Regions from separate parts of the Brucella sp. TWI432 genome, predicted to be linked through region 3. Evidence: predicted binding sites of a transcription regulator. Region 3 holds the regulator's gene; each other region holds the start of a gene.

Region 1 (9,812 bases), on a different contig from region 3:
TGCTGCAGATAACGGCCATAAGAGCGCAGGATCATGATCTGACGTGCCGTGAGACGTGCAGTCTGCACCAGCGCGTTATAGCCATCATTGTCGGCAAGACCATCCCAGACCGTGCGGAACACATCTTCCAGCATCTCGCCATCATCAGACAGATCAACCGGAGCGCCATAGGCGTTTACGAGCTGCATGTCATGCACGTAAACTGCGGCACCGTCCTCACCCGCTTGCGGAAGGTCAAGGGTCTGCTCGCTGACCACGCGGAACCCCATATTTTCGAGAAGCGGCACACGCTGCGACAGCGCAACCGGCGCGCCATGATGATAAAGCTTGAGCGAAACCGCATCCGGACCATCGGTACGATAGCGATAGAAGTCCACAAAGAGCGGAGCTTCTGCATTAAGGCCTGCGATGCGCTCTGCATCGACAAGCGCTTCAGGAGCGGTGAAGATTTCGCGATAGGATTGCGGGAAGCTCGAAGCCAGAGCAATAGTCTTTGCATCCACGCTGTCCGCGCTTTCACGCACCGCGTCTTCCCAAGTACGAACGATCGAACGCACTTCTTCTTCCAGCGCATCACGATCCACATGCGGCGTGGAACGTTCATGACGGCGGATGACGAACTGAACGCGCGTCAGACCATTTTGCAAAAAGACCGGATGGAACTCAAAACTGTCGCCGCCATAAATCTCGACAAGATAATGGCCGATCTTCTCACGCACGACAGAATCGTAACGGTCACGCGGAATATAGACCAGCACGGTGGCAAAACGGCCAAAACGGTCCAGACGCGGGATCGCACGAACGCGTGGGCGCTCACCAAGTGCCAGAATCAGTTCGGCATTGGCCGTCAGGCTTTCCACATCGATCTGGAACAGCTCATCACGCGGATATTCTTCCAGCACATTGACAAGCGCCTTGCCGGAATGGTCTTCGCGGTTAAAGCCAAGATGCCGGATAACTGCATCTGCCTTTGATCGAATAAATGGAATGCTGGCAACGGAGCTTACATAAGCAACAGAGGTGAACAAACCAACGAGACGAAGCTCACCAATAGCCTCGCCCTTGTCACCAAAGATCTTCACACCGACATAATCAAGATACGATCTGCGATGCACCAGCGACAGCGAATTTGCTTTCGTGACGATCAATGGTTCACTGCTATCAAGGAAGTCGGTGATCTCGCGCGGCGTGGCCTTGTCGTCGTCGTCCTTACGCAGAACGCGGACTTCACTGTCATTGAGAATGCCAAGCGTCTCCTTGACCGGCACGAGCTCACGCTTGTCGCCCTTGCCCTTGAAGGTCAGTTCGCGCATTCCAAGGAAAATAAAACGATCATCACGCAGCCATTCAAGAAACGCGATTGCCTCAGGCATAGCCGGATCAAGGGTCAGTTCCTGAACGCGCTTATAATCGGCGATAGCGTCATCAAGACGCTTGAGCATTGGCTTCCAATCGCTGACAGCAGAACGAACCTGTCCGAGCACACGCTTGATAGCAGCGGTGAGATCAGTCTTGGCCTGCTTGTCAAGGGCTGGAAGATGAATCTGCACAAGGCTGACGCGCTCAACACCCTTGGCAGGTGCAAGCTGCGAAGCTTCGCCTAAAATTGTAAGGCTGTCCTTTTCCCGCTCAATGTCGAGAACCGGGTGAACAACCATGAAAATCTGGCTGACATGATCGTTCAGCTCACCCATAATCGAGTCGAGCAGGAACGGCATGTTGTCGTTGACGATGGTAATAACGCTGACGGCGCGACCTTGGCGTTCGATGCTGTTATCGACGCTGATGATGCTTTTACCCTTGCGGTAGGATTCGAGCGCTTCGTAGCCATACTGGGCAGACTTATCGAGCGCGGCGGCATCATAGGCCGCAAGATCTTCGGGCGGCGCCCATTCAAAGAGAAGCTGCGAAAAGGCATCAAGCGCCTTCGACTTTCCTCCCTTCTTCTCCTCCTTGCCTGCCTTGGAACCCTTAATTTTGCTCGACCGATCCTGCTTTGCAGTCACGTCGGATACTCCTGTCATGATGGCAATGCGCGCCAAACTAGCAGATTGAACATGCGTTTCGATGACAAATCGCTGAAAACAACCAAAAAAATCAGTGAACGCCAGAAAATTCGTATCTAATCCATTTAATTTGGAACAAAGCTTCGAAAACGCTTTAAGAAATTTCGAAATATGCCGCCCAGCTTTTCCATGGATGGACATGCCAGGTTTACGTAAACGTCATAAAAGCGCAATTCTGCCACAAATGAGCGGCGAATCCGAATCTGTCAGACAGACTTAAAGTTCGATCAAGTGATCATCCAACTCGTTGATCGTGTGCTCGCCCGCAGGAAAATGTTTTTCCAGCAACACCCCCGCCTGCCCAATCGCCAGTACAAAACCGTCTGCAACTTCCAAACGCGAAGCATGATGTATCAGTGTTGCAACGATGCCATTCCACTCTTCCTGCTCAACACGCGCATCAATACCGGCATCAGCAATCACTTCCGCATAATGTTCGGCCATGGAAACGAACAGCAAAATGCCGGTCCGGTGTTCCGTGATATGGACATTGCGCGCCAGAAATTGCTGTAACGCGTTCAAATGTGCGCGCTTATAGCGAATACGGCGCGGCACCAGTAAAATACGGATTGAGGGCACCAGCCAAAGCAAAAACATAGCCGTTGCAAAGGCCGCAAGCACCGCGAGGCCGAACATGGGAAGGCTGATGTCAAACCAGTACCAATGCGCAAGGAACGCCGCGACCACCGAAGCGATCAGAATGCCACAGGTCGCAACAAAACCGGCCGCGAAGAAATAATCATCACTGGTGCGGGCGAGAACTGCGTAGATTTCACCACTTGTATTGGTTTCAGCAGCACGGATCGCCTCGGCAATACGCTTGTGATCCTGATCACTGATAAGGTTTTTAGCGCGCACAAAATTCTCCCTTACCAGCTACCCGAAGCGCCACCGCCCCCGGACGATCCGCCACCGCCGGAAAACCCGCCGCCACCACTGCCACCTGATGACCAGCCGCCACCGCCGCCAGAAAAGCCACCGCCGCCGGAACCGCCACGGGAATTAAAATCCACCACCATACCAAGCCAGCGATATTTTCCGGGGCCAATCTTGCGTCCAAAAATCGGTGTCAAGATCGCCATGCCGAAGCCGCCAAAGAAGATCAATACCCAGAATGTGATGAAAATAACGAACACCCAATCGACATCACCGGAGCCCGAACTCGTCTGAGCATTCCGTTTGGCGCGCGCTTCAAGCTCGGCAGCATCGCCAGACAAAACCGACAGAATGCCATCCACCCCCTGCACGATGCCTTCTGAGTAATTACCGCTGCGGAATTCTGGGATGATTGTACCATTGATGATAACGCTCGAAAGCGCATCCGTCATCGTGCCTTCAAGCCCGTAACCAACCTCAATACGCACCTTGCGATCATTGGGGGCAACGACCAGCAGAATACCGTTATTTTCCTGTTTCTGCCCCAGCGCCCAGGCGCGGAACAAGCGATTGGAATAGCTCTCAATATCCTCGCCATTCAGGCTCGGGACAGTCACCACAACCACCTGATCGGAGGACTTTGCTTCAAAGTCTGCAAGCTTCTGCGTGAGTTGCTGCAACTGAGCGGGATCGATAATCCCCGCTGCATCCACCACGCGCCCCGTCAATGCCTGTGCCGGCTTTGTCGCATCCTGCGCATTCGCGCCAACGGCCACAAAACTCGCAAACAGGAAAAGCAGAACAGCCGCAAGCAACCGTGGCCCATTCAGGCCACGTAAGGCCGCCGCGCGAAAGGGAAGCAAAGCTGCCACGAGATGCCCGATCAGTTGTTAAAGTTGACCTGAGGTGCGCTCTGGCTTGCAGCATCCGCGCTGAATGTCTGCATTGGCTTAGCATCACGATACCATATCCATGTCCAGATCATCGTCGGCATGGTGCGGATCGACGTATTATAAACGCGCACAGCCTCAATATAATCGCGGCGTGCCACAGCAATACGGTTTTCCGTACCCTCAAGCTGGGATTGAAGCGCCAGGAAGTTCTGATTGGCCTTAAGGTCCGGATAACGCTCCACGACGACCATCAGACGCGAAAGCGCACTGGTAAGGTTGGCCTGATTATCCTGAAATTGCTTGAACAATTCTGGATTGTTAAGTGTCTCCGGCGTGATCTGCACTTGCGTCGCCTTGGCACGTGCATCGATTACCGCCTGAAGCGTGTCCTTTTCATGCGCGGCATAGCCCTTCACCGTCTCAACCAGATTAGGCACCAGATCAGCCCGGCGCTGGTACTGGTTCTGCACTTCACTCCATGCAGCTTTCGCCTTTTCATCATTGGTTGGAATGGTGTTGAAACCACAGGCCGACAGCAGCGGCACAAGAGCGGCTAGCCCAAGGACAATAAACAAACGACGGAAAGACAAAGAACGGATAGCCATCACAGCCGACATGGTGTTCTCCTGAACAGGGCGCACAAACAGTGCCTGAAGACTTATTTTATATCGCATATGCAGCAGGTCGCAAATACAAACACTATATCAACAGGATAGAGAAAAATCGCTTTTCGTCCAGTTGTTTAATCCAATGCAAGAAGACAAACAAAAAAGCGACGGATTGCTCCGCCGCTTTTTATGTTCGCAAATAGCGAAAAATTATTCGCTTGCAGCTTCTTCAGCAGGAGCAGCAGCGGCGGCTGCAGCTTCAGCAGCTTTTGCAGCAGCTTCTTCTTCAGCCTGCTTGGCAAGAGCGAGACGTTCCTGAGCCTTCTTGCCTGGCAGACCCTTGGTCAGGTTGCTGCGTGCTTCACGCTTTGCAAGACCGGCCTGGTCGAGGAAGCGAAGAACGCGATCGGTTGGCTGTGCGCCCTGTGCAATCCAATGCTGGATACGGTCAGCGTCGAGCTTTACGCGTTCAGCGTCTTTTGCAAGCATTGGGTTCCATGCACCAACGGCTTCGATGAAGCGGCCATCACGCGGGCTGCGAGCATCCGCAACAACAACGTGGTAGTAAGGACGCTTCTTGGAGCCAGCGCGGGCGAGACGGATCTTAAGAGCCATTTTTTCTTTCCTTTAGACAATAATTCTGCCCTTGATGGGCGATAGGTTAAACCGTTTTAGGGTATTTAGTTTCCGCTGTGATTGGCAGCGGCATGCTCATGGTGCCGAATGACTTCCTTCACGATGAAGTTCAGGAATTTTTCGGCAAAATCTGGATCGAGATGGGCATCAACTGCGAGGCCACGAAGGCGCTCGACCTGACGCTTCTCACGGGCCGGGTCAGCAGCAGCGAGGCCGCGCTCGGCTTTCAGGACACCCACAGCCTTGGTGCAGCGAAAGCGCTCCGCAAGCATGTGGATGAGCGCCGCATCGATATTATCGATGGATGCGCGTAATGCGAGAAGTTCAGCAGGTACAGTGTTCTGTTCGTCAGCCATCTTACTCACTTCTTCTTCGGCAAACCGGGCAGACCACCGCCAAGCCCCGGAAGCTTAGGTCCACCCAAACCAGGCAAACCGCCACCAGGAAGCCCCGGTAAACCGCCGCCCTTGGTAAGACCGGCTGCTTCTGCCTGCTTGGCCAGCGCTTCAAGCTGCTTTGGGTCCATCTTGGAGAGATCAGGCATGCCGCCGCCCAGACCACCAAGGCCCATCTTGTTGGCAAGGCCGCCCATCATCTGCTTCATCATTCCGCCCTTGCCCTTACCCATAACTTTCATCATGTCGGCCATCTGGCGGTGCATCTTGAGAAGCTTGTTGATGTCGGCAGCACTGGTTCCGGAACCTTTGGCAATGCGCTGCTTGCGGCTGTGCTTGAGAAGGTCGGGATTGGCGCGCTCAGCCTTGGTCATCGAGCCGATAATGGCGAGCTGACGATCAAAGACCTTGTCGTCAAGACCGGCTGCCGCAGCCTTGTCCTTCATTCCGCCCATGCCGGGCATCATGCCCATAATGCTGCCCATACCACCGAGCTTTTTCATCTGGCCCAGCTGATCGGCAAGATCGTTGAGATCGAACTTGCCCGACTGCATCTTCTTGGCCATCGCAGCGGCTTTTTCCGCGTCGATGTTTTCAGCAGCTTTTTCAACGAGTGAAACGATGTCGCCCATGCCAAGAATACGGTCGGCAATACGCTTGGGATAGAACTCCTCAAGCGCATCCATCTTTTCACCGGTGGCGATCAGCTTGATCGGCTTGCCGGTGATGGCGCGCATCGAAAGGGCTGCACCGCCACGGCCATCGCCATCCATACGGGTGAGAACGATACCGGTAATGCCGACGCGTTCATCGAAGTTGCGCGCGAGATTAACGGCGTCCTGGCCGGTGAGGCTGTCTGCCACAAGCAAAATTTCATGCGGATTGGCGGCTTTGCGGATATCCGCCATTTCCACCATCAGCGGCTCGTCGATATGCGTGCGACCAGCGGTATCGAGAATAACCACATCATGACCGCCGAGCTTTGCAGCCTGAACGGCGCGCTTAGCGATTTCGACCGGCGAATGGCCAGCGATGATTGGCAATGTATCGACAGAGGTCTGGATACCAAGCTGACGAAGCTGTTCCTGTGCTGCCGGACGACGCGTATCAAGCGACGCCATCAACACCTTTTTGCGTTGACGCTCTGTCAGACGCTTGGAGAGCTTACCCGTGGTGGTCGTCTTACCCGAACCCTGAAGGCCGACCATCATAATGACGACAGGTGCCGGTGCATTCAGATCAACCGTGACACCTTCTGTGCCCAGCATTTCGATAAGCTCGTCATGAACGATCTTAACGACCATCTGGCCGGGCTTGATACTTTTGAGAATTTCAGCACCAACCGCCTTCTCACGAACGCGATCGGTGAATGAACGAACCACTTCCAGCGAAACGTCGGCTTCAATCAGCGCACGCCGCACTTCGCGCAGCGCAGCCGTCACGTCGCTTTCAGAAAGAGCGCCGCGTCCAGTCAGGCCGTTCAAAATGGAGCCAAGACGCTCCTGAAGTGATTCAAACATTGTGTTTCCTTGTCCTTTGATCCAGGCAGTTCAAGAACCGACCAAAGCGATACAGCACCCGAGGGCGCATCGCGCTGTCGGATGTGGACCTCCGGGATCTCTTTATACCAAATGGGTCCCGGTCGGTGGCTCGCGTTCTGAAGATCGCGGATAGATTGGGTGAGGCTTTAGGGGCTTCAGCCCGTAATGTCAAGCAAAAGGCGGAAAACGGCAATGTGTAACCAACAAATTGCACATCAAAGCAAGTGATTTGGTTCCAATTTACCAAAATTTGAAGAATACGTGAAAAAAGGACTATAAGCGCGCCGCCGTGCCATAAGCCTTACGCGTCATTGCGGCATGACATTCGGTGTAAAGAATGGCAAATTCGCGCCGAGGTAGAATCAACTCCAAAGGAGAAACGAATGGCATTGTTTGCCAAGGGCCGGATTTGGACGGCAGCAGCAGTTTTTGCAGTGGGTATGATGGCTGGAACCAGCATCGTTGAAGCAGCCCAGTGCGGCAACAATGGTGCCGGCTACAATGCCTGGCTTCAGCAGACGATCAAGGAAGCGCAGTCACGCGGCCTTGGCAAGCGTTCGCTTGATGCTCTGGCCAAGACGAAATATGCGCAGGCAACCATCAATGCCGATCGCAATCAGAAGAGCTTCAAGCTTTCTTTTGATCAGTTTATGCAGAAGCGCGGTGCAAACACCATCATCCAGCGCGGCAGATCGATCAAAAAGCAGAATGCAGCTCTCTTCGCAGCCATTGAAAAGCGTTATGGCGTTCCTGCTGGCCCGTTGATCGCGATCTGGGGCATGGAAACCGGGTTCGGCGCCTATCTCGGCAAGCAGCACACGCTTTCCGCAGTTGCAACGCTTGCTTATGATTGCCGCCGCAGCGACTACTTCACCAACCAGCTTTATGCAGCACTCAAGCTCATCGACAATCAGGATCTTGATCCGAATGCGGTCGGTGCCATGCATGGCGAAATCGGCCAGACCCAGTTCCTGCCGGTCAACGTGCTGAAATACGGCGTAGACGGTGATGGCAGCGGTCATATCGACATGGCGCGCTCGAAAGCTGACGCCCTTTATTCGACCGCCAACTTCCTCGTCGGTCATGGCTGGAAGCGCGGTGCCGGTTATCAGCCGGGCGAACCAAACTATGGTGCAATTCAAGGCTGGAATGCTGCACAGGTCTACCAGCGTGCCATTGCTGAAATGGGTAAGGCAATCGATAAATAATCATATCTATGGTGAAACAACGCGCTGTTTGCCATAGTCTGAATAGAGAAAAGCCCCGATTTTCGGGGCTTTTTTTATGCTGCCGTTTCCGGTGCCTTTTCGAGCGAAACTTCTGGTCTTTTGAAGTCACCGGACTGCTGATCCATTACCCACAGCTCGCCGGTCGAAATATCGAACCATACGCCATAAAGGGTGAGCTTGCCCTTCTTCTCAAGAATATCGACACATGGAAATGTGCGCAGATTATTGAGCGAATAGCGGATCGAAATACGCTCAAGCGCTGTCTGACGCTCGCTCTGCGTCATCAGATCATTGCCATTGACCGTTTCCGCCGCAGGCGCAATCAAGCTCATCCATTTTCCGATAAAATCACTCGGTGAAAGTGGTGCGCTTTGCGTATCAAGGGCCGCCTTGATGCCGCCGCATCGGCCATGCCCCATGACAACGATGTTCTTCACCTTGAGGCTCTGTACTGCAAATTCGAGTGCAGCAGACGCCGCATGAAATTCACCATCCGGCTCGTAAGGCGGAATAAGATTGGCAACATTCCGAAGAACGAAAATTTCGCCCGGTGCCGTATTGAAAATTGTTTCTGGAGCGGCACGGGAATCGCAGCAGGCAATGACAAGGGTCTGTGGTGCCTGACCTTTTTCAGCGAGTTCTTTATAACGTGCCGTTTCAGACGCGAAATGCTCGCTCATAAAGGTCTGGTAACCGGCGAGGAGTGAATCTGGAATATCAGCCATGGCTTTCCATTATCCCTATCGAAAACACAGAGCAATCAAAATTTGAACCGTTCTATGCACGCAATCCCTTGGTCGGATGGACGAGCCGCCTCATCTGTACCATTGCCATAGGCGTTGCGAGACTGGAAGCATCCGCTTCAAGCATCAATTCATCAGCGCCGCGTTTTGCTGAACGGGCCATGATCTCAAACACCGCCGCCGTTGTGCTTTGCAGTGTTTTTTCTTCTGAAAAGCCCGCAAGCCTGCGCGCGAGAAACACCGCTGATGTCAGATCGCCCAGACCATTGGTCGGCCCATCGACGCATCGATGCTCCGCCATCAGCGCAAGGGTTGGTGTGAGCAGAATATTGCCGATACTGCCACTCATCAATGGAAAAGCCGATGTCACCAGCATGGTTGCTGGCCCCGTATCAAGGGCCGCTTCCATCAATGCTTTGTTGTCTTCAAGTTCAACACCCGTCAGCCATGACAACTCGAAGCGATTGGGCGTTGCAATATCGGCAAGGGGTATCAAGTGATCGCGAATACCGACGGCTGTCGCTTCCGGAACATACAGCCCTTTCTGATCGCCAATGACCGGATCGCAAAGATAAAGCGCGTTGGGATTGCGCTCTTTGACCTTTTTTACCAGCCCCGCCACGGCTGCCGCCTGTTCGGGATGGCCAAGATAACCGGTGAGGATCGCGCCCACTTCACCAAGCCACGGCGCGCGTTCAAGATCCTGCATCAGTGTTGCAAACTCTTGGGCAGGCGGCACGATACGCCCGGCAGGACCATGGCCGGGATGCCACGGCAACACGACTGTGGGCACCGCCCAGACGGGAAATCCGAGCGTTTCCAAAG
Region 2 (9,812 bases), on a different contig from region 3:
TTAGGCCCACCAGATCGATTTTGAGACGCGCCAGTTCATCCATAAGCTTGGGCGGAAGATCAAGATATTCGCGCATCGGAACCTGAATGTTCTCAAGCACACTGAGTGCTGAAAATAAGGCGCCATGCTGAAACAACACGCCCATGCGCATATCAATTGCCATTTTCTCGGCTTCTGTGATCTTGTCGATATTGCGTCCCAATATCTCGATCTCACCCGACTGCTTTTTGTTCAGTCCAAGAATGGTCCGCATCAGCACAGATTTACCAGAACCTGACGGCCCGATGAAGCCAAGGACTTCGCCCTTATAAATATTGAGCGATAAGCTATCGAGTACAGGAGCGCGGCCACCGAAGCCAACGGTAACATCCCGCACCGAAATGATCGGCACAGGCGCTTCGCTGCTTTGTGTATCCTGCATTGGCTGCTGGTTATCGATGATAGTCTCCATATTTACTCTTTACCTGAGCGTGCGCTTCGACAGAACAGTATGAAACAAAGCTATATAAGTTCTGTCTGGAACTGTGTCCGAAAGGCCCCACAATTCCTTATATAGAGGGATATTGAAGACTTAGAAGTCGATTGCAGCGTAGAATATCGCAAACAAACCATCGACAACGATGACGATGAAAATTGATTTAACCACAGAGGCAGTTACGCGACTGCCCAGTGATTCTGCGCTGCCGCCGACTTTCATGCCTTCAACAGAAGCGAGTATACCGATAATCATCGCCATAAACGGTGCTTTAATAAGACCTGCAAAATAGGTGTTGAGTGCAACGGCATCATGCAAGCGGCTGATAAATGCTTCCGGCGAGATGTTGGAGTAGAAATAAGTAACCGCTGCAGCGCCTACCAAAGCTGAAAGATCTGCAATGATTGTCAGAAGCGGCAGAATCACCACAAGCGCGACAAGTCGCGGAAAGACAAGAACACCGACTGGATTAAGCCCGATAACGGTGAGCGCATCTGTTTCTTCCCGCATTTTCATCGAGCCGATTTCAGCCGTGATCGCACTGCCGGATCGTCCGGCGATCATGATGGCAGTCAGAAGCACGCCGAGTTCACGCAGAACCAGAATGCCGACCAGATCAACCACGAAAATTTCAGCGCCAAAATAGCGAAGCTGGAAGGCGCCCTGCTGTGCAATGATGGCACCAACAATTGTTGACATAAGGACAATAATCGGGATCGCGCCCACGCCCATCCGGTCAATCTGCTTGACGATTGCCGGAAACGGAATACCACTGCCGCGCCCGGCTTTCAGCTGCGCACCGCGAATTGTTGCACCAAGAATGTGCATTGCCATCAGGAAATCCTGAAACATCGAGGTGACGCCACGCCCGATGGAATCCAGCATTTTGATAAAGAAGAAAGGCTTCTTGGTCTGTGGCACGTCCAGCGTGCGTTCGACGGATTTGCCGACCTCTTCCACAAGCGGCAGCCATGCTGGCTTAACGCCTTGGAGTTCAACATCGATCTTTTGAGACAACAGACGGTGGCGCAGGCGTTCGATCAGCCAGGCACCAGCCGTATCAAGACTTTCCACACCCGCAACGTTGATGATCGCTGCCTGCGAGCCGCCAATTTTTTCGAGCTCGCGCATTTTTTTGTCGACAACGCCAACGTTCTGAGAAATCCAATGTCCGCTCAGGTTTATGAGACGTAAGTTATCCTGCTCGGCCAAATCAATCTTTGGCGCGACATTGGCGGCAGCACTTGCTTTGTCGTCGGTGTCGGTCAACATGGCCTAACCCTTATACGAGTCGTTGCGCGACCGAAATACTGCGTACTGGAAGCCATAGCCATGCACAAAAACTTGAAAATCATTCATGAACGCTATCCTATTGCCGGGAAATTCACAATCTCCCGCGGCTCCAAGACGGAGGCTTCGGTCATCGTGTGCGAGATAAGCCATGAAGGAAAGCGTGGGCGTGGCGAATGTGTGCCCTATGCACGCTATGGCGAATCGATTGAGAGTGTGAGCGAACAGATTGAGGTCGTGCGTGATGCCCTTGAAAAGGGTGCAACGCGTCAGGAAATACAGACAATTATGGCTGCCGGTGCCGCGCGCAATGCGGTTGATTGCGCGCTCTGGGATCTGGAAGCAAAAATATCTGGCAAACGTGTTGCAGACTTGCTTGGAACACCAACCCGCCCGCTTGAAACTGCGATTACGGTGTCGCTCGGTACGCCTGCTGAAATGGCTGAATCGACGGCTAAGGTTGCCCATTATCCGCTGATCAAGGTCAAGATGGGGGGCGATAATGACATTGAGCGTATTTTGGCTGTTGCAAAGGCTGCTCCCAACAGCCGCATTATCATCGATGCCAATGAAGGCTGGACTGATGACAACATTATAGAAAACATGGCCGCTGCCGCAAAGGCCGGTGTGGTTCTGATCGAACAGCCCCTGCCCGCTGGCAAGGACGAAATTCTCAGCCGAATTGAACGTCCGGTCATCATTTGTGCCGATGAAAGCGTGCATACGTCGATTGGTCTTGAAGACCTCGCAAAGCGTTATGATGCAGTCAATATCAAGCTCGACAAAGCCGGCGGTCTGACCGAAGGGCTGATCATGCGCGAAAAGGCAACTGCGCTTGGATTGCAGATCATGGTTGGCTGTATGGTCGGCACATCGCTGGGTATGGCTCCGGCCGTGTTGCTCGCACAGAAAGCCAATGTCGTTGATCTCGATGGTCCACTGCTCTTGGCGCAGGATCGCATTCCCGGCCTTCATTATGATGGTGCTCTTGTTTATCCGCCGGAAGCGGCCGTCTGGGGTTGATTATGGGCGTCCTGTGCTGCCTGCGTGAGGCGCGTTGCTGATGAGAGCACGTTCTCGAAAATATCCGCGCAGGCCTCCCATGTGAAGGGTTTGAGGACTTCAGCAGGGTTAAAGGCAGGCATTTCAAGGGCAGCAAGACAAGCAGTCTGCAAATCTTCCGAAAGAACGCCTGCGCCTGTGGCACCCACAACATCGGATGATCCGGGAACAGGATAGGCCGCTACAGGAAGGCCTGATGAAATAGCTTCCAGCAGAACAAGGCCGAATGTATCGGTTCTACTTGGAAAAACGAAAACATCCGCTGATGCATAGACTTGCGCCAGCTCTTTGCCCTCTTTTTTTCCGATAAATACCGTATCCGGGAAACGCGACCTGAAGTCATTGAGCGCAGGGCCATCGCCGACAATCAGTTTTGTGCCGGGCAGATCAAGCTCAAGAAATGCTGGCAGGTTTTTTTCTGTCGCAACGCGTCCAACACAGATGAAAACTGGCTTTGGAAGGTCTCTTGCCACATCATCACGCGGATGAAACAGCGTGCGGTCAACACCGCGCGTCCATAATTCCAATCCCGTAAAGCCGCGCTCCCGCAAGTCATCCAGAATGGATTGGGTCGGAACAAGTGTATGCGATGCAAGATTATGGAAGCGGCGTAAAAATGCATAAGTCCATTTTGGTGGTATGGGAAAGCGGTCCTGAAGATATTCCGGAAAGCGCGTATGGAAACTTGTCGTGAAGCTCCAGCCCATCTTAAGACATGCCCTGCGTGCCATAAAACCAAGTGGACCTTCGGTTGCGATATGCACATAATCGGGCTGCATCTTAAGCAATCGCCGCCGGACGGCAGCCGGTGTTGTCATGGCCAGACGAATTTCTGGATAAGTCGGACACGGAACAGAGCGATAATCCAGCGGCGAAACAACAATCACCTCGTAGCCACGCGCTGTCATCAGTTCACAGCATTTTGTCAGCGTTCTCACCACGCCATTCACTTGCGGATGCCACGCGTCTGTCACGATGACGAGTTTCTTCATCTGTTGCTATTCACCGCTTTTCGAGTTTGTTTTGGAAGCCTGATTATCTTGCTGCTTTCCCGATCAGCCGGGATCGATGGGCGTTGAGCGAGACATTGCGTCCATTCAAGCAATTCCATGCGACCATCGAAATGCTCGACAACCGCTGTGCAGCTTTCGACCCAGTCCCCGGTATTGATATATTCAACACCATTCATATTTCCGATGGTTGCGTGATGAATATGACCGCAGATCACACCATCCACGCCGATGCGTTTTGCTTCATCGGAAACCACGTCTTCAAATTTTCCAATGAAATTGACAGCCTTCTTCACGCGAAATTTGGCCCATGCGGAAAATGACCAATAACGCAATCCGAACGTCGCGCGTATACGGCTCATAACCGTGTTGATCCAGATCGCTGTGTCATAGGCCCAGTCACCCAGATAGGCGATAAAGCGCGCATTGCGCACAACCACGTCGAACTGGTCGCCGTGGATGACCAGAAACTTGCGGCCATCCGCAGCTTCGTGAATGGCGCGGTTCATCACCTCGATGCCGCCAAAATGTGTGCCCTGAAAATTTCGCAGAAATTCGTCGTGATTGCCGGCGATATAAATGATTGTCGCGCCTTTGCGGCTTTTGCGTAGCAGTTTCTGCACAACATCATTATGCTCCTGCGGCCAGTGCCAGTTGCGACGCAGGCGCCAGCCATCGACAATATCGCCAACCAGATAGATCGTTTCCGCCTCGTGATAGCGCAGAAAATCAAGCAAAAGCTCAGCTTGAGCTGCTTTGGAACCAAGATGCACATCTGAAATGAACAGGGTGCGATATTTTTTTGGATCGATCTGTTCTTCGCTCATTTGGTTGTCCTTCCGACTGGCAACCCGAATTTGAATGAAGAAAACCCGATTCATGTCACAAACATATGACGGCATTTTTGAGTGAGGATTTGTTGGACATTTCCGCGCGTCAACCAGAATCCGGTTGATTGCCACATCGGCTTAGTGGCATGTCTACGGCCATAAAAAGCAGTTTCGTTCAAAATACCGTTGGATTGCGGAACAACTGCTTCTCGAAATCGGGCCTATAGTGATTTGATAGTTTGAGATAAAAACGATATTGGCTCACATGACGCGAATAGGCGTCCTCACGCGGTTTCCCTCCGGCTGCGCGTATGAACTGGAAAGCGATGCTAAAATGACCGACAAAAAGACCCCCTCCACTTCCACGCGTTCAGATTTTGACGAAGCGGCCCTGTTCTTTCACCGCTACCCGAAACCGGGAAAGCTCGAAATTCAGGCGACAAAGCCGCTTGGCAATCAGCGCGATCTGGCACTCGCCTATTCGCCCGGTGTTGCAGCGCCTTGCCTTGCGATCCAAGAAGATCCATCCACTGCTGCCGAATATACGGCGCGCGGCAATCTGGTGGCTGTCATATCCAATGGTACGGCTGTGCTGGGACTTGGGAATATCGGCGCGCTTGCATCCAAGCCGGTGATGGAAGGCAAGGCCGTTCTCTTTAAGAAATTCGCTGATATTGATGTGTTCGACATTGAAATTGAAGCGCTTGAAATCAACCGTATGGTCGACGTGATTTCGGCGCTTGAGCCAACTTTTGGCGGCATCAATCTCGAAGACATCAAGGCACCTGAGTGTTTTGAAGTTGAAGAACAGCTTCGCGCGCAGATGAATATTCCGGTTTTCCATGACGACCAGCACGGAACGGCGATTATCGTTGCCGCTGCCGTTATGAACGGTCTGGAACTGGCCGGCAAGAAGATCAGTGAAGCGAAGATTGTAACGTCTGGTGCTGGTGCAGCAGCCCTTGCCTGCCTCAATCTGCTGGTTAAACTTGGTGCAAAACGCGAAAATATCTGGGTCTGTGACATTGAAGGCGTGGTCTATGAAGGCCGCAATACGCTTATGGACCGCTGGAAAGATGTTTACGCGCAGAAGACGGATGCGCGCGTGCTCGCCGATGTCATTGGCGATGCCGATGTGTTCCTTGGACTTTCGGCTGCGGGTGTTTTGAAGCCAGAACTGCTTAAGCAGATGGCTGAAAAGCCGCTTATCATGGCGCTGGCCAACCCGAACCCGGAAATCATGCCAGAGGCTGCACGCGAAGCGCGCGCTGATGCCATGATTTGCACCGGACGTTCAGACTATCCGAACCAAGTGAACAATGTTCTCTGCTTCCCTTACATTTTCCGCGGTGCACTTGATGTTGGCGCCACTGCAATCAACGAGGAAATGAAGCTTGCGGCCGTCCGTGCCATTGCTTCACTTGCCCGTGAAGAACCTTCTGATGTCGCCGCACGCGCCTATTCGGGCGATACGCCAACTTTCGGACCAAACCACATCATTCCTTCGCCGTTCGATCAGCGGCTGATTCTGCGTATCGCGCCTGCTGTTGCCAAGGCTGCGATGGAGAGCGGAGTTGCCACGCGTCCGATTGAGGACTGGGAAGCCTATATGGACAGGCTGACCCGCTTCGTGTTCCGCTCAGGCCTTATCATGAAGCCGGTCTTTGCTGCCGCGCGTGCACAGAAAAATCCAATGCGCGTGATCTATGCTGATGGTGAAGATGAGCGCGTATTGCGCGCTGCGCAGGTGGTGATTGAAGAAGGCATTGCATCGCCAATCCTCGTTGGTCGTCCGAATGTTATTGAAACACGTTTGAACCGTTATGGTTTGAAAATTCGAGCGGGTAAGGATTTTGAACTGATCAACCCGGAAGACGATCCGCGCTACCGTGATTATGTCGATCTTTATTTGTCCTTCACGGGGCGTCAGGGCGTAACACCTGAAGCAGCACGCACGATCGTCCGTACAAACTCGACTGCAATCGCTGCCCTCGCCGTTATGCGCGATGAAGCAGATGCAATGATCTGTGGTCTGGAAGGCCGCTTTGAGCGCCATATGCGCGTTGTAAAGCAGATCATTGGCAAGCTGCCGGGCATCAGCGATTATTCCGCATTGAGTTTGCTTATCTCGCAGCGCGGTGCCCTGTTCCTAACAGACACATATGTCAATGTGGAACCTGATGCCGACCATATTGCCGAGATGGCCATTTTGGCTGCAAAAGAAATCAGCCGCTTTGGTATTGAGCCAAAGGTTGCTCTGGTCTCGCATTCAAACTTTGGCTCCAAGGAATCTGCCAGTGCAGAGAAGATGCGCCGGGCTGCAGCACTGCTTGCGGAGAAAGCGCCTGATCTTGAATCTGACGGCGAAATGCATGGTGACTCTGCATTGTCGCAGGCGCTTCGTGACCGTGTATTTCCAAGTTCACGTCTCAAGGGCGAAGCAAATCTGCTTGTCTTCCCTAATCTTGATGCGGCGAATATCACACTTAACGTGGTCAAGACTGTCACTGATGCATTGCATGTTGGTCCTATCCTGCTGGGCGCAGCACGCCCTGCTCATATTCTTACGCCTTCGGTTACTTCGCGCGGTGTCGTCAACATGACAGCGCTTGCAGTTGTTGAAGCATTACAAAGATCCGGTGAAGGAAATCAGAATAAATAATTTAGATAGATCTTTATAATTAAAACGTAATAAACGCCAAGTATTCAAATAATACTTGGCGTTTATGTTTTTTTAACTGTAATAAATAAACATTGACACATACGAACAACGGGATGGGCTTGTTCTATGATGACTGTTTATAAGAAATTTACAAACTTACCTTCAGCAGTATTCGCTGTTACGATAGTTGGCTTATTGAGTGGCTGTACAACAACGCAACCTTCACAGCCCTGCACCAGTCAGGAAGCGGCAAGGTTGCATGCACAAATCACGCCAACGAATGCACGACTGGATAGAAATAAAATACAAATTTCACGTATTCGTGCCGAGCAGGCAAAAGAACGTTGTACGGGAAATTTGTTTGCACCTGTAAATAAGTCACCGAAGTGTGAGCGCTTGAAAACGCAGGAAGCAAAGCTTGTGTCTGAAAACCAGACACTTTCTGAAAGACTGTCAGAAATTAATGCTGCCATTGCCGGAATGTCTCATCCTGGCAAGCATGTAAAATCCTGCTCGGCCAGCTGGCTGCCGAAGCGCAGCGTTCAGAAAGCCGCGCCAAGCAGAAAATTGGCAAAAGCATCGGTTACGGTTGCCAGTGCGCAGGCGAAAAAGCCAGTACAAACTGATGGGCTTCCGGTTGAGGATTATGTCGTGCCGGCCTATTCGTCCTATAGCTCAAGCGCAACAGAGCCGGTCGCTTACACAGCATCCGCACCGGTGTTGCAAGCGCCAGCGCACATCGCACCTGTAGACGCGACACCGCCTGTTGAACGGGCATATTCGGATAGTGCCAAGGTCAGAGTGATCGGCTCTTCGTTCTTTCCGGACCAATCAAAACCAGCAAATCCGCAAGCTCCGGACCATGCGCCTGCCCCGTAAGCGCGATGCGCAGGGGCATAAAAAGTGTCTTGCCCTTGCGTCCGGTTGCGGTCTTCACAACATCGGTCCAGATTTTCCAGGTCTGCTTGTCCCAAGGGGCAGCAGGCAGCAATTCAAACGCTTGCTGCACAAATGCCTGATCCTCTTCGGACAGTTCAGGCTTTTCAGGCAGCTCGCCATTGATAATCTGCCACCAATGAGCTGCATCGTTGAAGCGCTCAAGATTACCACGAACAGTCAGCCAGAATGGTTCTGCCTGGTCGCCTGAAATTCCGAGTGCTTCGAGACGCTCTTTTGCTTTCTCGAAAGGCATTTCATGCAGCAAAGCGCGGTTAAGCGTATCCAGTTCGGCTGGGTCGAATTTTGCCGAAGATTTTGAAATGGCAGCCAGATCAAAGCGTTCTGCGAGCGCATTCATGTCGCTGGCTACCGAAACAGATTCCGAGGTTCCAATGAGGATTGCCAGTGAGGCAACGGACATCGGTTCATACCCGCTTTCGCGCAGCGAGCCGACTGACAGCGCGCCGGATCGTTTTGAAAGGCCTTCGCCTGAAACGGTGGTCAGCAAATTATGATGGCCGAAGATGGGCGGTTCTGCACCAAGCGCCTTGAAGATGGCAATCTGAACGCCTGAATTGGTGACGTGATCATCGCCGCGGATGATATGGGTAATACCAAGATCAATGTCATCGACAACTGATGGCAGTGTGTAGAGATAGGTACCGTCTTCACGAACCAGAACCGGATCGGACATGGAAGCCAGATCGACAGTCTGTGGTCCGCGCACCAGATCGTCCCAATGAACTTCGGTGCGGGTGGTCGTAAAAGGGTCGCTTTCGAAATTCGGCAAAAGGAAGCGCCAATGTGGCTTGCGGCCTTCGGCTTCAAAAGCTGCCTTCTCCTGATCCGTCAGCTTCAGGGCTTCACGGCCATAAACGGGCGGAAGGCGACGCGCGAGACGCAGTTTGCGGCGGCGTTCGAGTTCATCGGCTGTTTCATAGCAGGCATAGAGAAGACCGGCCTGTTTCAGCTTTTCGACAGCCTTGGCGTACACATCAAATCGCTTCGACTGGTATTCGATCCGGTCAGGCGTCACACCCAGCCATGCAAGATCGACAGCAATGGCGTCAGCATATTCCTGCTTAGAACGCTCTACATCGGTATCGTCGTAACGCAGAATGAATTTGCCGCCATTCTTTTTGGCGTAGAGCCAGTTTGAGAGCGCGGTACGTGTATTGCCAATATGAATATAACCCGTCGGCGACGGTGCAAAACGAACTGTAACAGTCATGACTCAATCTTTCAGCGGTCGCGGAAGCGGTTCGTTATCGGATAACGACGATCACGTCCAAAATTCTTCTTGGTAATTTTGACACCGGGCGCAGACTGGCGGCGCTTGTATTCCGCCAGATTAAGCAGATGCTCGATCCGTTGTACCGTTTCAAGCTGATGGCCGCGCGCGACAATCTCAGCATTGCTCATTTCGTTTTCAACGAGGCACTCAAGAATGTCATCCAGCACCGGATAAGGTGGCAGACTGTCCTGATCGGTCTGGTTTTCGCGCAATTCTGCGGATGGAGCCTTTGAGATGATGTTTTGTGGAA
Region 3 (9,812 bases):
GGCCGGCCTTCCGGCATCTCGCCGACGATTGTAATGCGGAAACCGAGCAGGCGCGCAATGATACGATGGAAGAAATTCGGAAGCCGTCGCTTCCATGTGTTTTTGAGTTTCAAAAACACATATTGCACCGGAATGAGCGACAGGCTGAGCGCCACCATGGCTGCAACAACCAGAATAATGCGGATGGCACCGATCATTGCGGCCTCACCAGATCGCGGCGCAGAATGAAAGCCGAAGAACGGCCATTGGCCGTTTCATAATAGGCAGGGCGATCACCGACCTTGTTGAACCCCATGCGGCGATAAAGAGCCAGTGCTGCGACATTGTTTTCATCGACTTCCAGAAACAGCGTCTCGGCGCGCTCCTGATAGAGATAGCGCAGCACGGCATCCATCAACGCATGGCCGATGCCCTGCTTGCGCACCGCATTGGAAACCGCAATGGTGAGAATTTCCGCCTCACCGGCAACGAGCCGCGCCAGCACAAAGCCACACGCCTTGCCCGGCTTGCCTTCGGGCCGCGCCACAAAGCCAAAAACGCTATCCTGCGCGATCAGCGAACGGAAATCGTCCGAACTCCATGCGTGATGGAAGGAAAGCGCATGAACTCTTTGAATTTCGCCGCTGTCATGAACATCAAGCTTTTCCACCGAAACGGGTTTGCTACCGAAGCGCAGAAACGAAAGTCCCATCACCGCGCATCCCCGTCCGCCCTGCGCGGCAAGGCAAATCCGGTTTGTGGCTTCACATCCGGTCCGCGCATATAGAGCGGCTTTGGTGCTTCACCCGGCGCGCCGATGGCTGCAAGCTTTGCATACGTGCCGATTTGACCCGTTGGCTCAAGGCGCACGACACTGAATGTGCCAGCCAGAATTTCATTGAGCGCAGCAGCAGCCGAGCCAGCCAGAACCGTTTCAGACGGCTGTTGCTGAATAAGCGTCAGCGCTTCGTCACGCGCGAGCACCACTGGCCCGGTTGTGGCCACCGCATCACCACCAAAGGCCTGCGCGTAAATTTCACCGCGATGCGCTTCAAGCAGCACCAGAACCGGCTGTCCCGGCTGGCTGAGCGCTACTTCAGCGGCAAGCGCATCAAAGGCGCTGATGCCCATAGCCGGACGGCCAAGAGCCAGTGCAAAACCGCGTGCCGCAGACACACCAATGCGCACGCCGGTAAATGATCCGGGACCGACATTGACCGCCACGCGATCAAGTTCAGTCATGGCAATACCGGATTGCTCCATCACGCGCCCGATATAGTCCATCAAAACTTCGGCATGACCTTTTCCGATATTCTCGCTTATTTTGGCAAGAACCCTATCCGTGCGCGAATCATAGACTGCGGCAGCACACCAGGAAGAGGCGGTATCAAGGGCAAGTATCTTCATGAGCCATCGGGTAAATCAGAAATCGGCTTGCGACAAGCAAAACACATGAATCTTGCGAAAATTACTACATATTTTCGGAACAAAACGCCATGCACGGCGTTAAAATTGAGGATGCGGGGCAATTTTCAATTTCGTATCCCTGAACCGGCCTTTCATTGAGATCTGGCGGGACCGGTTTCAGAAAACAAATCTGTTTTTCAACAGCGGTTTCTCAACCGTTGGAAAAAGCCGGATCGTGCAAAGGATATGAGGATAAAATGTCCAAGAAGTCGATGCATGCAACCCGCAACGATCTTCCCTCCAATACAAAGACCACGATGATTGCGCTGCTGAATGAAAATCTGGCTGCGACCATCGATCTTGCCCTCATCACCAAGCAGGCGCACTGGAACCTCAAGGGGCCTCAGTTTATCGCCGTGCATGAATTGCTCGACACGTTCCGTGCCGATCTTGACGGTCATGTGGACACAATTGCAGAACGCGCCGTGCAGCTTGGCGGCACCGCCTATGGCACGACGCAGGTTGTCGCAAAAGACTCCAAGCTTAAAGCCTATCCGACCGATATTTACGCTGTGCACGACCACCTGAACGCACTGATCGAGCGTTATGGCGATGTCGCCAATCTTGTGCGCCAGTCGATTAAAGATGCTGATGAAGCAGGTGATGACACGACCGCAGACATTTTCACTGCTGCATCGCGCAGTCTCGACAAGGCGCTGTGGTTCCTGGAAGCCCATGTTCAGGAAAAAAACTGATTTTAGTGCTCTAAAGACCTATAAAAAGCCCGGCTCTAAGCCGGGCTTTTCATTTGCAACAGTTAATTAGCCCATTCGCCGCCACGCATCACAGGCTCGCGGCTGCCATCTGCATTGACGCCATCAACGTCAATCTTGTCAGATCCGATCATCCAGTCGATGTGAATGAGGCTCGAATTGCCGCCCTGCGCTTTGATCTGTTCTGGCGTCAGCTTTGCGCCATCAACAAAACATTTCGAATAGCACTGGCCGAGCGCGATATGGCTCGCAGCATTTTCATCAAACAGCGTGTTATAGAACAACAGCCCGCTCTGCGAGATCGGTGAGGAATGCGGAACAAGCGCCACTTCGCCCAGGCGACGTGCGCCTTCATCGGTATCCAGCACCTTGTTGAGCACTTCTTCGCCACGGCTTGCCTTGGCCTCGACAATGCGGCCGCCTTCAAAGCGCACCGAAATATTGTCGATCAATGTTCCCTGATGCGACAATGGCTTGGTGCTCGATACATGGCCTTCAACGCGCAACGCATGGGGCGTGGTAAAGACTTCTTCGGTCGGGATATTCGGATTGCAGGTAACGCCATTCTTTGCCGTCGATGCGCCACCATGCCATTCGTGGCCGTCGGCGAGACCGACCGTCAGGTCGGTACCCGGACCCTGAAAACGCAGCGCACTATAGGCCTTTGCATTCAGAAAACGCGTGCGGGTGCGCAGCGCTGCATTGTGTGCGGCCCATGCCCCGACCGGGTCATCGACATCAACGCGGGAGGCTGCAAAGATCGCATCCGCCAGCTTGCGGGTCGCAACATTTTCCGTTTCATTCGGAAACATCAGCTTGGCCCATTCCGGGTTCGGATAGGAAATGATGTTCCAGTTGATGTCAAAACCGGCAATCTTTTCGAGTGCTGGCTGATAGGCTTTGGAATTGGCGCGATTGGCGCGCGAAACCTTTGATGCATCCTGCGCCGACAGCAGCATCGGATTATCGGCTGCAATGGCAAGACGGGCCGCCCCATTGGCATAGGCTTTTGCCATGCCTTCATAGAGCCAGTCGGCTGCACGATCAAAGCTTTCATCGCTTGCATTTTCATACCGTGCCAGCGCGATTGCATCATCTGAGAAAAACGGCGTGACAAGACCCGCGCCTGCTTTATAGGCATGTTTTGCAATCAGGCGTACCAGCGGCAGAGCAACAACGGGCGCCGTGATGACAAGGTCCTGTCCTTCGCGCAATTGCAGGCCCACACGCACGGCAACTTCGGCCAGACGTTCGAGTTTTACCGGATCGATGACGGGAGCGTTATTGTCAATTGCCATAGGGCTGCAAACCTCGTGTTTGAAAGAATCAGCGGCAGTGTATCAGAGCCCTTAATTTCACCACTCTTTTTCCTGCAACTGCGCTATATTCTTATAGCGGTCGATAATTTTTTGATTTTACGAGAGCAACTTCATGAAGAAAACTGTGCTTCTTATCCTCGGTCTGGCGGGACTGCTCGCAGGCTGTCAGACCATGACACCGGAACAGCGCCGTGCGGCAGATGAACAGACCTGCCGCAATTATGGTTTCAAACAAAGGACCGATGCTTTTGCAAATTGTATGATGCGGCTTGATCTCGACCGCCGCGCAGACAGTCGTGCATGGCAAAACAGAGCTGATTTCTACGATGGACCGATGGTGATTTATCAGCCAGTTCCCGTTGCAGTGCCCGTCAAATAAAAAAGCGCCCGCTAAGGGCGCTTTTTACATCTCAAGCTCTTGTTAGAGCGGTGCTTCCGGGCGTTCCTGCGACAGAAGCATCGCGCCGATTGCATCGACGTGCTTTTTGTCAGCCGCATATCCAAGTGACACATTTTGAACGTTTGGCGCCGTTTCATCAAATGTCGGCTGATAGCTTGCCACCTGCATCACAGCCGGCTTTTCAGCTGGCTTCACAGGAAGGGTCGCGAGCCGGTTGCCACGAGCCTGTGGGCCCGAACCATCATTCTGCCGCGCTTCAACGCTGTTAGCTGCTTCGGCCAGAGCAACCTGAACAGTTGGCTGCGCCTGCGGAACAGGAACATCCTGCTGCGATGTCACGTTATAGAACGGGCCATCGGGCATGGAAGGCGACTGTGGTGTTGATACATAGGCCAAATTGTAAGGTATCTGCGGAACAGGATTCTCCAACGCACCATCGCGGCCACGCTTTTCATAGAAAGAGTTTCCGCCTGCAACCAGCACATAATGCATGTTGCGATAGGGGAACTTGAGGCCCGCCGTGTGGAAGAACATCGCGTTTTTCAGCTTTGGATGACGCTTGCCCTTGAGAACGGCATCGGCTGCGGCCTCAACATCCGGCATTGCCTTGGAATTCATCTTGCGGCTCAAAACACCGGGCGCAAACTGGTTTTTCTGCCCCACAACGCCACAGATTGTGTCGGGATAGCTGCCCGATGCAAGGCGGTTCATCACAACTGTACCGACAGCCATCAAACCATCCGGGCTTGAGCGGTTTGATTCAAAGAACATCGCGCGCTCAAGGCACTCGCGGTCTCTGGCAGTGTAGGTGAAAGTCTTAACGCCATTGACGGTCTTGACGTGGCTGGTTGCCGCTGTCTTTTCCGTCTTGGCCTTGGTTGTTCCGCCTGTCGTCGTGCAGCCCGTCACCAAAAACGGTGCTACGAGCAACCCGATAACAACAGGCCATTTCCATTTACCAGCGCGCGTCAACGGACAAATCTCATAATTAGACCCCTTACCTGATCCAGCCTGTCATACGCGCCGCATAGGCGCTTGCAAAACCGGCTATGATGCAAAGCCAAATAGAACGAAAATCAAAAATCGACTGTTTTGCAGTTACGCATCGACTACAAGGTTTTTGAATTTTTAGGCCAAAAAAAGGCAAAGGGTCAAATTTCAAAATCCACGTCACCAACAGGATGATGATGAAATCAACTTGAATCATAAGCTTGAATTTTGCTGCAAACCCTTCAAATATATTAATAAATCCTTAATGAGACCCGTCAATTCTTATAAGGTATTGATTTAACGCGATTCAATCTGGTTACAGACAAGTCACATCAGCGCCCCAATTCCCATTTTCTTTCAAGTTTTTAGCAATCGGAATTTTGGGCCAAAAAAGCACGTCGAAAACGCTGTTTTCACCACGCCAAATAAGCGCCTTCAACTTTATCGACAAAACTGTAATATCGCGTGAGAAGGGCCATTCCGGCGCTGCCAAAGGCCATAATTTCCGAATCGGCTGTTGTTATGGGTGAGGCAGAAAGCCTCTCACCAAACAAAAATCTCGCCGCTTTTTTCAAGCAGCGAGATGCCAATATACACATTTGAGGATGCCTGAACGGCTATCCAAAGGAATAGCCCGCGCCGCGCACCGTGCGGATCGGATCAAGCGCGCGACCGAGATTAATGGCCTTGCGCAGACGTCCGACATGCACATCCACCGTGCGGTCATCGACATAAATATCCGGTCCCCAGACACCATCCAGCAGCTGACTGCGCGAGAAGACGCGGCCCGGCGACATCATGAAATATTCGAGCAGACGAAACTCTGTCGGCCCCAGGCGGATTTCTTTTTCCTTTCGATAGACGCGATGCTGCTGACGGTCGAGCACAAGCTCTCCGACTTTCAGCACATGCGAAAGCACGCTTGGATTGGCGCGGCGCAGCATGGCTTTAACGCGGGCGAGCAGTTCCGGTGTCGAAAAAGGCTTCACCACATAATCATCGGCACCCACACTCAAGCCCCGAACGCGTTCGCTTTCTTCGCCGCGCGCCGTCAACATGATGACCGGCAGGCGCTCCGTCTCTGGCCACTGGCGCAGACGGCGGCACAGTTCAATGCCGGATACGCCCGGCAGCATCCAATCAAGAATAAGCAGATCCGGTACGTTTTCACGCAGTGCAATCTCGGCTTCATCGCCACGCAATATTGTATCGACGTGGTAGCCTTCGGCTTCGAGATTATAGCGCAACAGCACGCTCAGCGCTTCTTCGTCTTCGACCACAGCAATCTTGGGTGCCTGTGACATGCAGAGTTTCCTATCGGGTTAAGCGTAGCGACAAATGCAATTCCCCCGTTCGACCGCGTGCCGCCGCGCCTTCATACATATTTGAAATGGCTCGTCGCACTGCTACGGCAAGCCACGTTTTCAGGGTTTACGCGCCTCATCCACGACAATGCCGTGGCTCAGATCTTCTTTCGGGCGTTCCGCAGGCATTTGCAGGCCAGTCACGATATAATAGACCGTCTCCGCAATATTGGTCGCATGATCGCCAATGCGCTCGATATTTTTGGCGCAGAACAGAAGATGCGTGCAGGCAGAAATGTTGCGCGGATCTTCCATCATATAAGTCAGCAATTCGCGGAACAGCGAGGTGTACATCGCGTCAATTTCGTCATCGCGATCACGCACGATATTGATCTGCTGGACCGAACGCGTTGCATAGGCATCAAGCACGTCTTTGAGCTGCGTGAGCGCCAGTTCAGCCAGGGTTTCGAGGCCGCGATAAAGCTTGCCCGGCTGGCGCGATTCCGAAACGGCGGCAACACGCTTGGCAATATTCTTGCCCAGATCGCCCACGCGCTCCAGATCGGCAGAGATGCGGATTGAGCCGATGATTTCGCGCAGATCCACCGCCATTGGCTGGCGCTTGGCAATGATCATCACAGCCTTGTCGTCGATCTCGCGTTCGCTGGCATCGAGAATAAGATCATCGGAAATGACGCGCTGTGCCAGCGCGTTGTCGGCATTGACAATCGCTGCAACGGACTGCTCGACCATGCGTTCGGCATGACCGCCCATTTCCGCAATCTTGTGGGTCAGGAACTGAAGTTCTTCGTCATATGCGCTAACGGTGTGCTGGGACGCCATAATAGACCTCAAAGTAAAGGTGGCAGGGAAGCGGAACCGAACCGGCTCTCGCTTTTGCTGAAATATTCCTTAGCCAAAACGACCGGTGATATAGTCCTGGGTGCGTTTTTCGGTCGGTGCGGTGAACATCACATCCGTGTCGCCCACTTCCACCAGATTGCCCAGATGGAACATGGCAGTGCGCTGCGAAACGCGTGCTGCCTGCTGCATGGAGTGGGTCACGATGACGATGGTGTAGTTCTGGCGCAATTCGTCGATCAGCTCTTCAACCTTGGCGGTTGCAATCGGATCAAGGGCCGAGCACGGCTCGTCCATCAGGATCACTTCAGGGCTCACAGCAATGGCACGTGCAATGCACAGACGCTGCTGCTGACCACCGGAAAGACCTGTGCCTGCATCATGCAGACGATCTTTGACCTCTTCAAAAAGGCTGGCCTTCTTGAGGCTTGTGACCACGATTTCTTCGAGATCGGTCTTGTTGCGGGCAAGGCCATGGATACGCGGACCATAGGCAACGTTTTCAAAGATCGATTTCGGAAACGGATTGGGCTTCTGGAACACCATGCCGACGCGGGCGCGCAATTCAACAACGTCGATCTTAGGATCGTAAATGTCTTCGTTGTCCAGCGTGATCTTGCCAGCAATGCGGCAGCCTTCGATCGTATCGTTCATGCGGTTGAGCGAACGCAGGAAGGTCGACTTGCCACAGCCCGATGGGCCGATCAGCGCAGTGACCATCTTTTCGGGCACGTCCAAATCGACTTCGAACAGTGCCTGTTTTTCGCCATAGAACACACAGACCTTGTCGCCACGCATTTTAATCGAAGGGGCGTTGGTGTTCATTTTTTCTCCTACGGCTTTTTCGAGAGATCGTTCAGTCATGAGATTCATCATTTCTCTCCCGTTTACCAGCGGCGCTCGAAGCGGCGGCGCAGAATAATTGCTGCAATGTTCATGACGGCGAGGAACAGGAGCAGGACGATAATAGCGCCTGATGTCCGTTCTACAAAGGCACGCTCGGCTTCATTGGCCCACATGAAAATCTGCACAGGCAGCGCCGTTGCAGGATCCATCGGGGTTGCTGGCATGTTGGCAACGAAAGCCACCATACCGATCAGCAGCAGCGGAGCTGTTTCACCCAGTGCCTGCGCAAGGCCGATAATTGTACCGGTCAAAATGCCGGGCGCGGCAAGCGGCAACACATGATGGAACACCATCTGTGTCTTGGATGCACCAAGACCAAGCGCAGCAGAGCGGATCGATGGCGGCACGGCACGAAGGGCAGAGCGCGTTGCAATGATGATGGTTGGAAGCGTCATCAATGTGAGCACCAGACCACCCACAATCGACGCCGAACGCGGCAGATTGAAGAAGTTGATGAAGACTGCAAGACCGAGCAGACCGAAGACAATCGATGGCACAGCCGCCAGATTGTTGATGTTGACTTCAATAAGGTCGGTCAGGCGGTTCTTCTTGGCATATTCTTCGAGATAAATCGAAGCAGCCACACCGATGGGCAGTGCGAGCACCAGCACGATCATCATCATGTAGAAGGAACCGACCAGCGCAACACCCAGACCCGAAGTTTCCGGACGGCTGGACGCACCATTGGTGAACAGGCCCCAGTTGAAAGCCTCGCTCATGATCCCTTCATCGCTCAGCTTCTTGATCCATGCAAACTGACGGTCGGAAACCTTGCGGTTTGCCTCAGGCACCGAGAGATCAATCTGGCCCTTATAGGCAGAATCAATATCAGCGGCAGCGAGTACGGGAACGATCTGCGTTGTGCCAATCAGCGATGGATTGTCCATCACCATCTGGCGAAGCTGAACGCGGACACCATCGGAGAAGAAGCGTCCGACTTCGCGCATTTCTGCGCGATTTGTGGATGCTACACCGAGTTTTTCCGCCAATGCATTGCGCACCAGAAGCGGATAATTGGCCGTGATCAGCACATTCGGATCGGTTGCCAGTTTGTTACCCGGATCGATAACCTGCGCATCAAGCTTAACGGGCAGGTAAATCGTCGTCTGTCCAAAGGCTGTATAGCCCTTCGAGAAAACCGAGAACAAAAGCGCGAAGAGGAAGAACACGCCAATCGCAATGGCGAGGATGCCATAGAGGCGGAAGCGGCGTTCGGCAGCGTAGCGACGCTTGATCCCGATATCGCGGCGCTGGGGCTTTGTTACCGCAGTGCCGGCATTGAGAGTTGAATCGGTCATTATTCGTACTGCTCCCGGTACTTGCGAACGATGTAGAGCGCAAAGATGTTCATGATCAGCGTCAGGACAAAGAGGGTAATACCCAGCGCAAAGGCAACCAGCGTTTGCGGCGAATCGAATTCAAGATCGCCCGTGAGCTGACTGACGATTTTGACAGTGATCGTCGTCATGGCTTCAAAAGGATTGGCACTCAGGCGGGCGGCAACACCGGCTGCAAGCACCACGATCATGGTTTCACCAATCGCACGCGAGGCTGTCATCAAAAGGGCGCCGACAATACCGGGAAGCGCTGCTGGCAGAACGACACGCTTGATTGTCTCGGAGCGCGTGGCGCCAAGGCCAAGCGAGCCATCACGCAGCGAGCGCGGCACCGCGGTGATAATATCATCGGAAAGCGACGACACGAACGGGATCAGCATCACGCCCATGACCAGACCAGCGGTCAGCACACTCTGCGCCATGATGAAGCCCTGACCGCCCGCAATGGCCGCCGAGAGATCACGCAGGAACGGGCCAACCGTAATCAGAGCGAAGAAGCCATAAACAATGGTCGGGATACCGGCCAGAAGTTCTAG

What was found. The regulator PhoB, encoded in region 3, activates phosphate uptake and scavenging genes when phosphate is short. The targets are predictions, from matches to a motif close to TGTCATNNANCTGTCAT.
Positions count from the first base shown of each region.
Region 1: the regulator PhoB is predicted to act here: its motif matches at 2,224-2,240, upstream of ABE527_RS19470 (NAD-glutamate dehydrogenase).
Region 2: the regulator PhoB is predicted to act here: its motif matches at 4,719-4,735, upstream of ABE527_RS16590 (UDP-2,3-diacylglucosamine diphosphatase).

Region 1 is NZ_JBDJNL010000024.1:13,721-23,532, forward strand. It holds gene ABE527_RS19470 (NAD-glutamate dehydrogenase) at 1-2,006, opposite strand, end outside; gene ABE527_RS19475 (TPM domain-containing protein) at 2,283-2,924, opposite strand; gene ABE527_RS19480 (TPM domain-containing protein) at 2,936-3,742, opposite strand; gene ABE527_RS19485 (LemA family protein) at 3,826-4,452, opposite strand; gene rpsP (30S ribosomal protein S16) at 4,654-5,058, opposite strand; gene ABE527_RS19495 (chorismate mutase) at 5,124-5,435, opposite strand; gene ffh (signal recognition particle protein) at 5,441-6,994, opposite strand; gene ABE527_RS19505 (lytic murein transglycosylase) at 7,399-8,223, shown strand; gene ABE527_RS19510 (carbonic anhydrase) at 8,298-8,969, opposite strand; gene pdxY (pyridoxal kinase PdxY) at 9,022-9,812, opposite strand, start outside.
Region 2 is NZ_JBDJNL010000014.1:41,764-51,575, forward strand. It holds gene ABE527_RS16570 (ABC transporter ATP-binding protein) at 1-451, opposite strand, end outside; gene ABE527_RS16575 (ABC transporter permease) at 572-1,747, opposite strand; gene dgcA (N-acetyl-D-Glu racemase DgcA) at 1,808-2,788, shown strand; gene ABE527_RS16585 (glycosyltransferase family 4 protein) at 2,758-3,819, opposite strand; gene ABE527_RS16590 (UDP-2,3-diacylglucosamine diphosphatase) at 3,816-4,664, opposite strand; gene ABE527_RS16595 (NADP-dependent malic enzyme) at 5,002-7,329, shown strand; gene ABE527_RS16600 (hypothetical protein) at 7,456-8,208, shown strand; gene gltX (glutamate--tRNA ligase) at 8,126-9,499, opposite strand; gene ABE527_RS16610 (NAD+ synthase) at 9,511-9,812, opposite strand, start outside.
Region 3 is NZ_JBDJNL010000001.1:95,338-105,149, reverse strand. It holds gene olsA (lyso-ornithine lipid O-acyltransferase) at 1-197, opposite strand, end outside; gene rimI (ribosomal protein S18-alanine N-acetyltransferase) at 194-694, opposite strand; gene tsaB (tRNA (adenosine(37)-N6)-threonylcarbamoyltransferase complex dimerization subunit type 1 TsaB) at 691-1,386, opposite strand; gene dps (DNA starvation/stationary phase protection protein Dps) at 1,644-2,141, shown strand; gene ABE527_RS00485 (aminopeptidase) at 2,204-3,457, opposite strand; gene ABE527_RS00480 (hypothetical protein) at 3,591-3,857, shown strand; gene ABE527_RS00475 (cell wall hydrolase) at 3,900-4,850, opposite strand; gene phoB (phosphate regulon transcriptional regulator PhoB) at 5,486-6,172, opposite strand; gene phoU (phosphate signaling complex protein PhoU) at 6,293-7,015, opposite strand; gene pstB (phosphate ABC transporter ATP-binding protein PstB) at 7,085-7,858, opposite strand; gene pstA (phosphate ABC transporter permease PstA) at 7,921-9,237, opposite strand; gene pstC (phosphate ABC transporter permease subunit PstC) at 9,237-9,812, opposite strand, start outside.